Regions from separate parts of the Chryseobacterium sp. MEBOG06 genome, predicted to be linked through region 1. Evidence: riboswitches for the same ligand, from Rfam matches in the RefSeq annotation. Region 1 holds a riboswitch; each other region holds the start of a gene.

What was found. Region 1 has a riboswitch for cobalamin ahead of LF887_RS18020 (TonB-dependent receptor plug domain-containing protein). Riboswitches for the same ligand answer to the same signal wherever they lie in the genome.
Region 2: it holds a riboswitch for cobalamin, as region 1 does, so the genes downstream of both, prpB (methylisocitrate lyase) here and LF887_RS18020 (TonB-dependent receptor plug domain-containing protein) in region 1, are expected to answer to the same signal.
Region 3: it holds a riboswitch for cobalamin, as region 1 does, so the genes downstream of both, LF887_RS06530 (T9SS type A sorting domain-containing protein) here and LF887_RS18020 (TonB-dependent receptor plug domain-containing protein) in region 1, are expected to answer to the same signal.

Annotation. Positions count from the first base shown of each region.
Region 1 is NZ_CP084580.1:3,937,256-3,941,562, forward strand. Features, by position in the region: gene LF887_RS18020 (TonB-dependent receptor plug domain-containing protein) at 1-1,737, opposite strand, end outside; cobalamin riboswitch at 1,769-1,947, opposite strand; gene pafA (alkaline phosphatase PafA) at 2,192-3,838, opposite strand; gene LF887_RS18030 (hypothetical protein) at 3,943-4,307, shown strand, end outside.
Region 2 is NZ_CP084580.1:2,005,783-2,010,089, forward strand. Features, by position in the region: gene LF887_RS09215 (carbohydrate kinase family protein) at 1-900, shown strand, start outside; gene LF887_RS09220 (hypothetical protein) at 1,149-1,319, shown strand; cobalamin riboswitch at 1,805-1,998, shown strand; gene prpB (methylisocitrate lyase) at 2,453-3,349, shown strand; gene prpC (2-methylcitrate synthase) at 3,351-4,307, shown strand, end outside.
Region 3 is NZ_CP084580.1:1,397,235-1,401,541, reverse strand. Features, by position in the region: gene LF887_RS06535 (T9SS type A sorting domain-containing protein) at 60-1,163, shown strand; cobalamin riboswitch at 1,467-1,657, shown strand; gene LF887_RS06530 (T9SS type A sorting domain-containing protein) at 1,760-3,040, shown strand; gene LF887_RS06525 (T9SS type A sorting domain-containing protein) at 3,048-4,172, shown strand; gene clpP (ATP-dependent Clp endopeptidase proteolytic subunit ClpP) at 4,281-4,307, opposite strand, start outside.

The DNA of each region.
Region 1 (4,307 bases):
CACTTTAACTCCTAAAGTATATCTTTTGGAAACCGTCGCAGAAATGCCGGCGTTTAAAATAAAATAAGAATCAATTGCGGCTTTTCTATCTTCATCACCTGTTATATAAGTACCCCCATTCAATAGTCCCTGTGCAAAGAATTTAAGGAAGCTATACTCATAATCTACATTTGCCGTTCCTCTATGTATAGGAACGTAAGGCATCTGTTTATGGGTTTCCTTATCAATTGATCTCGTGTAATAATACCCGGCATTCAGCCCAATCTTATGATTCCCCAATTGTTTATTAAAAGACAATTGAGATTCCAATCCGTATGATTCGGATTTATTAACGTTGAAAGCCTGCCAATACCCAAGAGCTGTAGGCAGCCATACAATAAGATCGGTCACTCCCATATAATAAGGGGAAACGGTAAGTTTAAAATTCTTCACTTTAAACTCGTGGTTCATATCTACCTGAACAGAGGTTTCCGGTCTCAGATCCTTATTCCCTCCCGGCTCATAATAGATATCATTAAATGACGGATATCTGAAATTCTTGGATAAATTAAGCCCTACATTATACCATTTTGAAGTATTCCATTTTCCTGAGAAAGAATACAAAGCCGGAGAATTGATATCTTCTACAAAATCCTTTTTAAACCCACCTTCAAAACGCAGGTCCTTTGTTACGAAATATCTTAGCAATGCGGAAACAGAACCTACATTCCTGCTTACATCTACTATTCCACTTTTATAACCTTCTCCTTTATTGACCTGAAATTCTCCAATAAGATTGATATTCCACTTTGAATTCAGAAAATAATTGAAATCATTTTTCAAAATATAGTTTTTCCCTGTGCCACCGCTTGATTTAGGCAGATCCAAAGCTCCAAAATACTGAAAATTTTCTTCTGTATAAGCAGCTTTGAAAGAGTTGCTGAATTTTGTTTTATTCCAGTCCCATGCGATAAGGCTTCTTACACTCTGGGTTTTATATTTCGTTTTCGTTGCGGTTTCTTCATAGATAGGATAATGCTGTGAAGAGTCAAAAAACTGGCTTTGCCACGAAACTTTATGCTCATCAGTTATTTTGTAGGAAGCTCCTGCATTAAATGTAGTATTGTAATAATTTCCGTTCCTGTTGATATAATTAAGGTCGCTTACCTTATAATCATTTTCACTTACAGAGTAATTTCCTGAAGCTTTAAAGCTGAACCTGTCATTGCTGTAAGATCCTTTAACAAAGTTATTAAACGTATTGAAAGAGGCAACCTCTGAAAATAGTCCCCCATGAAATCCCTTATTAAAATCAAGAGTATTGTTCATGTGAATACTTCCTCCGATGGCTCCACTTCCGTATACCACACTTCCGCCACCAGCTTTTATTCCGATCTGATCATATCCGAACAGAGGCATATTGGTGATATCTCCTTGTCCCAGAAAGTTGGAATTGATATTAATTCCGTTCCATACAAAGGCGGTCTGCTGTGCAGTAGTTCCTCTGAAAGAAGGTGAAGAAACAGCCCCACGTCCATTTTCTTTAATATAAACCTGAGATTGAAACCTGAGCAGTTCTGAAAGGTTAGTAGAATTTTTCTCTGTATCTTCGGCTGTAATGGTTTTCACCGGATGAAAGAGTTTTACCCTGTTCATCTGGTTGTCGAAGATGTAAATAGTATCAATGGCTTTCTCTTGTCCGAAAAGAAAACAGCCATAAGATGAAAAAAGCAGTGCTAAAGATCTTTTTATATCCATATTATTTTACTTTTCCTCCGAAAGCAATATGTTTTTTGGTTATAACTCTGGCAGGTCTCCTGACTTTCGCATTCTGCACCTTCCCGTTGTATACAGTGGCTGCTTGCAGAAACTTTTAGTTGCGATTTACAGTTGCGGGGACAGTCCGGGGCTTTCACCCGATTCCCTTTTCATTCCAATATACTGGAAACCAAAATTTTTGCAAAGATAACTTTTTATATCTATTAGCCAAAAAACCAATCTGCAAACCACGGCTTCTTTTCCCATAGATTCTTCTTTAAAATAAACAAAAGTAAAATGACTGTTCTCAATATCAAAAACAGCCATTCGAAAGATCATCTCTACTAATGATTTGATGAACAACACTCCTAAAGCGTAAATTAACCTTTATAAGTAAAATAAAAAACTGCCTTCAAATGAAGGCAGTTCTATATGATCGAATCATTTTGTTCAATTATTTACCAATAACCTCTGTGATTGGATTTCCAACATTTCCGCTTGGAAACTGAATTTTAAGTAATGAAGAAACAGTAGGAGCAATATCGGTCATATAATAGGCCTTATTACTTTCTCCCTGCTTAACTCCCCATCCCATAAAGATTAATGGAATATGTGAATCATAAGAATTCCATACACTGTGTGTAGTTCCTGTTTTAGAGTATGGAGGAAGCATAGAGTCATGAGAAATCAATTGAATATCACCACTTCTCTGTCTGTTGATTCCGTTGATAATTCTTTGTTTGATAGGTTCCGGAATACTTGCTTCCTGAACTTTATCTACAGAAACGGCATATAAAACAGTAGGGTCTTTTTCAAGCTCCTTAACGGCGAAGTTTCTTACGTCATCTAATTCAAGCTTACTGTCAGCCAATACTTTTCTGTCGAAATAGATCTGATAATTATCGATGGCATTGATTAATTTATCAGCTCCGAATTTCTCTTTCAGTTTTTGGTTAAGATCTTTCTGAGCTCCTTCTCCAAAGAAACCTGTCGGGATCTTATGTTCTTTCAGGAATCCTACAGAGTGTGCTCCACCATGGTCAGCAGAAAGGAAAACAGTATACTCTCCTTTTCCAACTTTTGAATCCAGATAATTAAAGAATTCTGCCAGATCCTGATCTAATCTGATATAAACATCTTCCACTTCAATAGAGTTAGGCCCGAATTTGTGTCCGGCATAATCTGTAGAAGCAAGGTTAATTGCCAAGAAGTCTGTAATATTGTCACCACCCAGTTTTTCACCCTCTACAGAAGCTTCTGCCAGCTTCAGTGTCAGCGTATTTCCGAAAGGAGTATAGCGGATATTATCTTTTTTATCCTGATAATCTTTAGCCAGATTGCTGTAAGGGAATGTAGGGGTCTTTGCACTTCCCAGTAATCCTTCCCATGGAGAATTGTCAGGCGCACTTTCTGTATACTGATTGATCGGGAGTAAGGTATTCCAGCCATTTGCTACCAGTTTTTCCGGTAGGTTCTGTGTATTGAATGATTTTACCCATTGAGGAAGATCATTCATATACCATGTACTTGTAATAAAATTCCCTGTACTGTCATCAAACCAGAAAGCTCCGTTTGGCGTATGTCCTGCCGGAAGTATAGAGGCACGGTCTTTCAGAGAAACACCAATTACCTTTCCCTGGAAGTTGGTTGCCAGTCTCAGCTCATCCGTTACTGTGGTAGACCAAAGGTTTTTGGGAGAGTGGCTGCCAATTTTTGTATTGGTGGTTCCTACAGGCTGAACGCTTTCATCTGCCGTACAGTATACACCTTTACCTGTTTCTTTATCTGTCCAGTCATTTCCTGCAATACCATGAATTGCCGGTACAGAACCTGTATAGATACAGGTATGCCCCAAAGCTGTAATAGTAGGAACATATGGAATATGTACATTATTTAAAGAATATCCTGTATTCAACAGTCTTTTGAAACCGTCATTTCCGAATTTGCCATAAAAACGGTATAAATAATCCCAACGCATCTGATCTACGACCAGACCCACCACTAATTTCGGTCTTTCCAGCTGGGTATTTTTATTCTTCTGTGCATTGATTGTAACTACGGACAAAAAAGTAACTGCCGCAATTGAAATTTTCCTAAGCATCCAAGTAAATTTTTATTGAAGACAAATTTAAGGGTTTTGAAAGTCTTGGAGTGTGAAATTTTATTTAATTTTGATATTTATCCAATTCATCAACTCAACCAACCATGATTTTAGGAGTATACTGGTATTTTAAGTTTCCTGAAGATTTATACCATTTCAAGTTTTTTAATTTTTTTGAGGGATATGGAGGTCATATCGATAATGAAGCAAATCTGGCAGCCAGAGTACAGGTTGATCATATTAACAATTTTATCCAAAAGCTGGAAGATCTGAAAAAACAGTTCAAAGAAAGCTTCATACTTCTTAATATCAATGAAAATCAATTGATTATTAACATTTCGGACCGTCAGCTTTTTGATTATCATTTCCAGCTCGCCACTGAAATAGAAAAATTACTGATTCATGAAAATGCAATATTACTGGATTCCGGTATTCCTTTCAAAATCCAAACCACTAAAAGTTGGTCTCC
Region 2 (4,307 bases), 1.9 Mb from region 1:
ATAGTCTGTTTTGGAGAAGTTCTTTGGGATATATTTCCCGGGGCTCAAAGAAGAATCGGGGGAGCACCCTTCAATGTGGCGTACCACCTTTTTAAAATGGGTCTAAATGTAGAGATGATCAGCAGCGTAGGAGATGATGAACCTGGTCACGAATTGCTGCAAAAGATTAAAAACTGGCAGATTCCTACAGATACTATTCAGATCAATCAGGAATATCCTACAAGCACTGTTGTTGCTACTGTGGATGAAAATAACGATGCCCATTATGATATTGTAGAAAATGTAGCCTGGGATTTTATAGGAACGACACCTGAAAATCTTAAGTCTGCCAGAACAGCAGATGCTTTGGTCTTTGGAACATTGGCTGCCCGAAATGAAAAAACAAAAAATACATTATTTGAACTGCTTGAAACAGGAAGTTATAATGTTTTCGATATCAATCTGAGAGCACCTTATTACGATATCAGAATTATTAACGAACTGCTGCATAAAACTCATTTGGCAAAATTCAATAAAGCAGAACTGAGGATGGTTCTGGACTTTCTAGATAAAGAATATAAAACCGAAGAAGACAGTATCAGATATCTGCAGGACAAATTCGGGATTCGGGAAATTATTATTTCTAAAGGAAGTAAAGGAGCATTGTATGCTATAGATGATCGTTTTTATCTCTATCCTACAATCCCGGTTGAGGTTAAAGATACGGTGGGAAGCGGAGATTCATTTTTGGCAGGATTTTTATCCAAAAGGATCGGGAATGAAGCTTCTGCTCATGAGATTATGACTCAGGCGGTTTCACTGGGGGCCTTTATTACTTCACAGGAAGGCGCCTGCCCGGAATATACTTTAAAAGATTTTAAAAGATTTAAAAACCGTTATCCCGTTACTGCTCTCAGCTAAGGTTCAAAACATGAACTCAAACATTACAACCGGAACAGCTAAAGGAATACTGATCCTTTAGCTGTTCTTATTTTATTGGAAAAATATTTTTTGTATCTTGGTTATTTATACTGTTGGATGTTTTAGCTCAACAATTTAGTATAAATTTCGTAACCTTTAAATCTAAATAACCAATAGAAAATAAACTGAATGAGTTAAACAATCAGGAACTGATAGAAAGAGCGAAAAAAGCCAGTTCAAACAAAATAATGAATGCAGTGATAGTAGGGTTTATGGCTGGTATTTCTATTTACAGTACAGTGAAAAATGGCTTTGGATTCTTTACATTTTTACCTGTTGTTTTTATTCCTTTTGTCATAAATTCAAAAAAAGTCGACTGGGAATTACAGGAAGAGCTAAAATCTAGAGATTTAAAATAAAATAATATTTCCGCTTGTTGAAAGCGGTAAAAAATAAGTTTTGGCCCATTGCTAAAAGCAATGGGCCGAAACTTATTTTAAAGTAAAATGTCTTACGATAAAGTCTCTGAAAATACAATTTCAGTAAAGTTTTCAGTAAAAATTTCAGACACTCAATACGGATTTTACCTATGCGAAAATTTCAGAAAATACTTTTGTAAAAAAGGGCAAAAATTTCCTTGAAAACATCTGTTATTTGTGAATGTCAAGCAAAGGTAAAATAAGGTTTTTATTTAGGTTGGTTTAATATTTTACCGTCATATCTTATGAATTTAGTAACGAAAAATTAATGTTATTGCCTAAATTGTAATGTCTGAACTGTTAATTGTGTTTTTTTAAATGATACATTTACAGTTGATTAGCTTGGAATAATTATTGTTTGCATAAAATCTCTTGGTCATTTTCATAAAATACTTATATTTACCACCAAGGAGTTCTTAACACCTTCTTTATCAACCGAAAATGGTTACACTTAGCTGTGTATTAAAAGGGAATCGTGTGCAAATCACGAACTGTCGCGCAACTGTAAGTAACGGATAAGGTTTTTATCAAAATAAAGGTCCACTGTATACCCGGGATATGGGAAGGACGATAAAAACTGTTACAAGTCAGGAGACCTGCCTATTTCGAATTGACGATGCTTTCGCGGTCTGAAGCTTATAGTCAGGTATGATACGATATGGATAACATTTTGGTCAAAAATCTTTGTCAGGTCATGTTATTTTGTGATACAAATAGGTAATGGAGCAGTATGCTTTTTCATTATGCTATCGTTCACCGTATTTTCCTTTTCCATAGTTTTCTTTCCCAAAGGTATTGTGAAGTTTATCAGGAACTTTTTATTAATCAACATAAAAAGTTAAAAAGTGTATCTATCCGATCTCGATTATTTATGCAGGAGCAGCAGACTTGGAAACAAACAGGTTTGCAGGAACTTAATTATTCAAAATTCCGAATTTCGGAAAACGGAGAGCATTACTTTGCTTCTCTTCCGTTCATTACTTTTTATCGCCCATCATTGGATAGAGCTGCTTACTGCAATGTTTGTCTATTGTCTTCTACGAACAAATTTCAACTAAACAATAAATATTATAATGACTAAAAGTGAAAGTTTGAAGTCTCCCGGTATGAAATTTCGGGAGGCCATGGAAAAAGAAAGTCCTCTTCAGATTGTTGGAACTATTAATGCCAATCATGCGTTACTCGCACAGCAGGCTGGCTTCAATGCTATTTATCTTTCCGGTGGAGGTGTGGCGGCAGGTTCTTTAGGAATTCCGGATCTGGGAATTACGACGCTGGAAGATGTTTTAATAGACGTTCAGCGTATTACCAATGTTTGCGACCTCCCGTTAATGGTAGATGTAGACACTGGATTTGGTCCTTCTGCATTTAATGTGGCAAGAACGGTGAAATCATTGATCAAGGCCGGAGCAGCCGCATTACATATTGAAGATCAGGTAGGTGCAAAGCGCTGCGGACACCGCCCTGGAAAGGAAGTGGTAAGCAAAGAAGAAATGGTAGACAGACTGAAGGCTGCTGCGGATGCCCGTAGTGATGATAATTTTGTAATTGGCGCCAGAACAGATGCTTTCGCTAATGAAGGTCTTGAAAAGACACTGGAAAGAGCAGTAGCTTACAAAGAGGCCGGAGCAGATTTTATTTTTGCAGAAGCCGTTCCGGACCTAACCTTTTATCAAAAATTTGTTGATGCCACAGGAATCCCAGTATTAGCCAATATAACAGAATTCGGAATGATTGAAATGTATACTGTAGAAGAATTGAAAAATGCAGGGGTAGGGTTGATTCTTTATCCACTTTCTGCGTTCCGTGCGGCTAACAAAGCAGCTCAGAATGTATACGAACATCTCCGTAAAGAAGGCACACAAGCCAATGTACTGGATACGATGCAAACAAGGGAAGAGCTCTATAAAAGCATCGGATATTATAATTACGAACAAAAATTAGATAACCTTTTTAAACAAAATAATTGATATGTCAACGAGCACCGAACCAACATTTAAACCTAAAAAGAGCGTCGCTCTTTCGGGTGTCACAGCAGGGAATACAGCGCTTTGTAGTGTAGGAAAGAGCGGAAACGATCTTCATTACAGAGGATATGATATTCTGGATCTGGCAGAAAAAACAGAGTTTGAGGAAGTTGCTTATCTTCTGATATACGGCCAGCTGCCTACCGCCTCCCAGTTGAAAAACTATAAAGCAAAATTAAAGTCTCTAAGAGGATTGCCTCATTCTGTAAGAAATATTTTAAAGAGTATTCCCGCAGCAGCACACCCAATGGATGTCATGCGCTCAATGGTATCTGCAGTCGGAAGTATTCAGCCGGAAAAAGATGATCATAATATGGCAGGAGCAAGAGATATTGCGGACAAACTTCTGGCATCATTTAGCTCAGGGCTATTATATTGGTATCACTATACTCATAATGGTAAAGAAATCAATGTTGAAACAGATGATGACACTATTGGTGGGCATTTCTTACACCTGTTGCATGGCAAAAAAGCTCCTGATTCCTGGGTAAAGGCAATGGAAATATCTCTAAATCTTTATGCTGAGCACGAGTTTAATGCGTCCACTTTTACTGCACGTGTCATTGCGGGAACAGCTTCCGATTTTTATTCTTGTATAACAGGGGCTATTGGTGCTTTGCGAGGGCCAAAGCATGGAGGAGCCAACGAAGTAGCATTTGAAATTCAAAGCCGTTACAATTCCCCGGATGAAGCAGAAGCAGATATCCGTAAGCGTATCGCCAATAAAGAAGTCATCATTGGATTCGGGCATCCGGTATATACCATCTCAGACCCAAGAAACGTGGTGATCAAAAAGGTAGCTAAGCAGCTTTCTGAAGAAGCCGGAGATATGCTGCTGTATAATATCGCAGAAAGACTGGAAACCGTCATGTGGGAAGAAAAGAAGATGTTCCCGAATCTT
Region 3 (4,307 bases), 2.5 Mb from region 1:
AGAAATTATTTTTCCGTTGAAGGTAAGTTTCGGGAATAAAACTTTAATTTAATTATATCATGAGAAAAATCTATTTTTTTTTCTTACTGCTTATCATGCAGTCCATGTCGGCCCAATTTACAGAAAATGACATTAAATTCTGGATAGGAACCGGTTCCAAAAAAGCTTATTTCATTGCTGATTTTAATGATAACAATACTCCTACGTCTTATGCATGGGGATATCGTTTTGATTCTAATGACTTAACAATGGAAGACCTTATCAATGCTATTGCTAATGCAGAGCCTAAGATAGAGGTTGAAATTCCTTCCGGGTTTCTTTACAGTTTAAACTACAATCATCATACACCAAGTCTTGATGATTATTGGTCTACCTGGTCAGGATTAACCTCAGAAAATTTATCATTCAATAACGGAGTAAATAATGACCTTTTGATTGACGGAAAATGGTATGGAATCTCCTATGGTTTTGATCCGCCTTCCAAGCCTTCCGCTCCTGTCCCTGCCTACAGTTCAAAGTGGTACAGTTCTTCTCAGATTACCAACTGGATAGGAACCGGAAGTAATAAAAGTCTGGTAGTAATTGACTTTGGGACAGATAGCACAAACGGAAATGCTGACTCTTTTGTATTCGGAATTCAATATAACGGAACAATAACTGCGGAACAGGCTTTACAGTTAATTCAGTCACAGACTTCTTATTTCAGTTTTACATCTACCAGTAATCAGGTTTCCAGTCTTTCACTGAATAACTTCACCGGAAACCCTTCCGCACCAAACAGCTGGAAATTATATAAAGGAAATGACCTTTCAAGCTGGCAGGCAAAAACCAATTTATCTCAAATTCAGCTGAATAACAATGACTGGCTAGGTTTAAGTTTCGGACAAAGAAGACCAATTACTCCGGCAGAATCATTTTCTACATTGGGTGTTTCCAGCGTCAATAAGAAAAAATTCGGTATCTATCCTAATCCGGCAAGTGACTTCATTCAAATTGATAGTCCTGAGAATGTGAAGGAAGTGAATATCTATTCTGCTACAGGGCAGAAAGTATTAACTTCCCAAGCAACAAAGATTAATATCCGGTTTTTGAATTCAGGAGTTTATTTTGTTGAGGTAAAAACTTCTGCCAATTCAACCATTCATAAGATAGTAAAGAAATAGGAAAAAAATATTTTCCCGGCCACGACTGGTAACTTTTTTTAAATGCAGTGGTGTCAAAACACGAGACTTTCTCAATTTTTGAGAAGGTCTTTTTTCGTCACGGGATTCCATTTTAACGACCGAAATTGTAAAATGAATTCAATATAAACTATAAAGCTCCTAATTTTAATTCTGAAAAACCAACAATAAAGATAGATTACTTATCAATTTGATAAAATATCTTTTTGAATAATTTATTAAATTCCATAAAAGACTTGAAATCAGGTACAATTCACAAAAAAACATCTATTAATTTATATGATATATTTGCAGCGTTTTTAAGGTTGAACATTGTTCATTAATAGGGAATCAGGTGAGAATAAATATTCGAATCCTGAGCTGTTCCCGCAACTGTAAACTAATCTACTTATAGCCTTTAATACCACTGGATAAAAATCCGGGAAGGCGGCTATAAGATGTAAGCCAGGAGACCTGCCTTAAATTAATTTCAACTTTCGGGAATAAAAGTTTGTGAAAGAAAAATCTAAACAGATTTTTTCATGAATGTTTTGTCCTGTGGTGAGGTTTCGGGAATAAAACTTTAATTTAATTATATCATGAAGAAAATCTATTTTCTTATTCTTGCGTTTGTACTCTCTTTTGCAAATGCGCAAACTGAAGGGGTCCTGGTACTCAACGAAGGCGGTGCCGGAAGCAATAATGCTGAAATATCGCTGATCTCCAATCAATCGGTTGTGACCAACAACTATTTTAAAATCAATAACAATAATGCAACACTGGGCGATACCGCACAAGACATTAAAATTTTTGGTGACAAAATTTTTGTGGTTTTAAACATTTCCAACCAAATAAAGGTCATCAACAAATCTGACTTTTCTTTGATTACCACGATTTCAAACAACCTGGACAATCCAAGATACATTGCTTTTAGCGGAGACAAATTCTATGTAACCAACTGGGGAGGAACAGGTTCTGTCAATAATTATGTAGCGGTTTACAATCTCAACACGTATGCTCATGAAGCAAATATTGCTGTAGGGTCGGGACCTGAAAAAATTTACAGTAAAGACGATAAGCTTTATGTTTTATTAAAGGGAGGTTTTGGAATCAATCAGTATATGGATGTTATCAATACTTCTACCAATTCGGTTATCTCAGAAGTAAATGTAGGAGATTTTCCACACAGTATTTTTGAAAAAAACAACCTTCTTTACATCATGAGTTCCGGAAATCCTTATACTCCTAATTCTTTTGGAACTTTTACGGTTTACAATACAACAAGCCAAAGTATCGTTTCCAGCACAGCACTTCCTGCAGGGACAAAACCAGCTTATATGGATACAGACGGTACGAATATTTATTATATGAAAGATGCGTCAATTTATAAAACATCTATTGCCGCTCCTTCTTTTTCAACAAATGCAATTGCAAGTGCACCTATTCCTATAAATAGTTATGGTACGGCCTATGGGTTTAATATTGTTAATAATAAAATTTATGTTGCTGACCCTAAGGGATATGTTGCACCGGGAAAAATTTACACTTATGATTTGCAGGGAACCTTAGAAAATACTTTTACAGTGAGTCTGCTTCCTAATCAAATCATTGCTTATAATAGTGCATCACCATCTCTTTCTACAGCTGAAAATACAAAAGCTTCTAAATTGTCATTATATCCGAATCCTGCAAGTGACAAATTCTTTGTACAAGGTTTAAATACCGGAAATATTCAGATTTATGATACTGCCGGAAGAATGATCATCAACACGCAGTATACTCAAAACGGTATTGATGTAAGTACTCTATCTAAAGGCAATTATATTGTAAAAATCACAGATAAGAATAATAATTTCACTGAAAAACTAATCATTAAATAATTCTTCAATGCAAAAATTATTAAGTCTTTTATGTACACTTATTGTGGGACTGTGCCTTGCGCAGTTTACTGCAAATGATGTAAAATTTTTCGTGGGAACAGGTTCTCAAACTGCCTATTTTGTAGCAGATTTCAAAGATGGAACTGATGACCGATCTTACGTCTGGGGAGTAAGATTTAATCCGGGGCAGAATATAACCGGGCCTCAAATGCTTCAGATGATCAAAAGTGCAGAACCTGCTTTTGATTATATTTTAACGTTTAATAACGGATTTCTTGATAAGGTTAGTTTTAATGACCATTCTCAACAATCTACACCGGACTGGTGGAGTTTATGGCGTGGTAATGATACGAACAGCTGGTCTTCAGTAGGATGGATGAACAATGGAACGATATTAAACGGCCAGTGGTACGGTGCATCTTATGGATTCAGCAATCCTACAGCACAAGCACCTGCTACGCCAACTCCTGCATACAGTTCTTTATGGTACAATTCCTCTCAAATTACCAACTGGATTGGCACCGGATCTAATAAAAGCTTAGTTGTTATAGATTTCGGAACTGATAATTCTAATGGAAATGCTAATTCATTTGTCTTTGGAATTCAATACAATGGAACGATTACTGCTGAACAGGCTTTGCAGTTGATTCAGTCACAAGCTTCTTATTTTACCTTTACCTCAACCAACAACCAAATTTCCAGTCTTTCACTGAATAATCTCACTGGAAACACTTCCGGATCAAACAGCTGGAAATTGTATAAGGGAAATGATATCTCAAGCTGGCAGACACAGTCCGAACTTTCACAAATTCAATTAACCAATAACAAATGGCTTGGATTAAGTTTCGGACAAAGAAGACCTTTTACTCCTACTGAAGCATCTAATGCAACACTGGGTGTTTCTACTGTCAATAAGAAAATTTTAAGCATTTACCCTAATCCGGCAAGTGACTTCATTCAGATTGACAGTCCTGAAAATGTGAAGGAAGTAAATATCTATTCTGCATCGGGGCAGAAAGTAATGACAGCGCAGGCTACTAAGATTAATATTCAGTCTTTAAGTTCAGGGGTTTATTTTGTTGAGATTAAAACCTTAAACAATTCAGTACTCCATAAAATGGTTAAGAAATAGAAAAAAGAATATTTTTTCAACCCTAAATACACGATTTTTTTATTCATGTATCATGGTAAAACAAAAACGCACCCGGTTGGGTGCGTTTTTCATTTGATTTAAAATCAATTATTTTTTTTCTGTAGATCTCTGTAA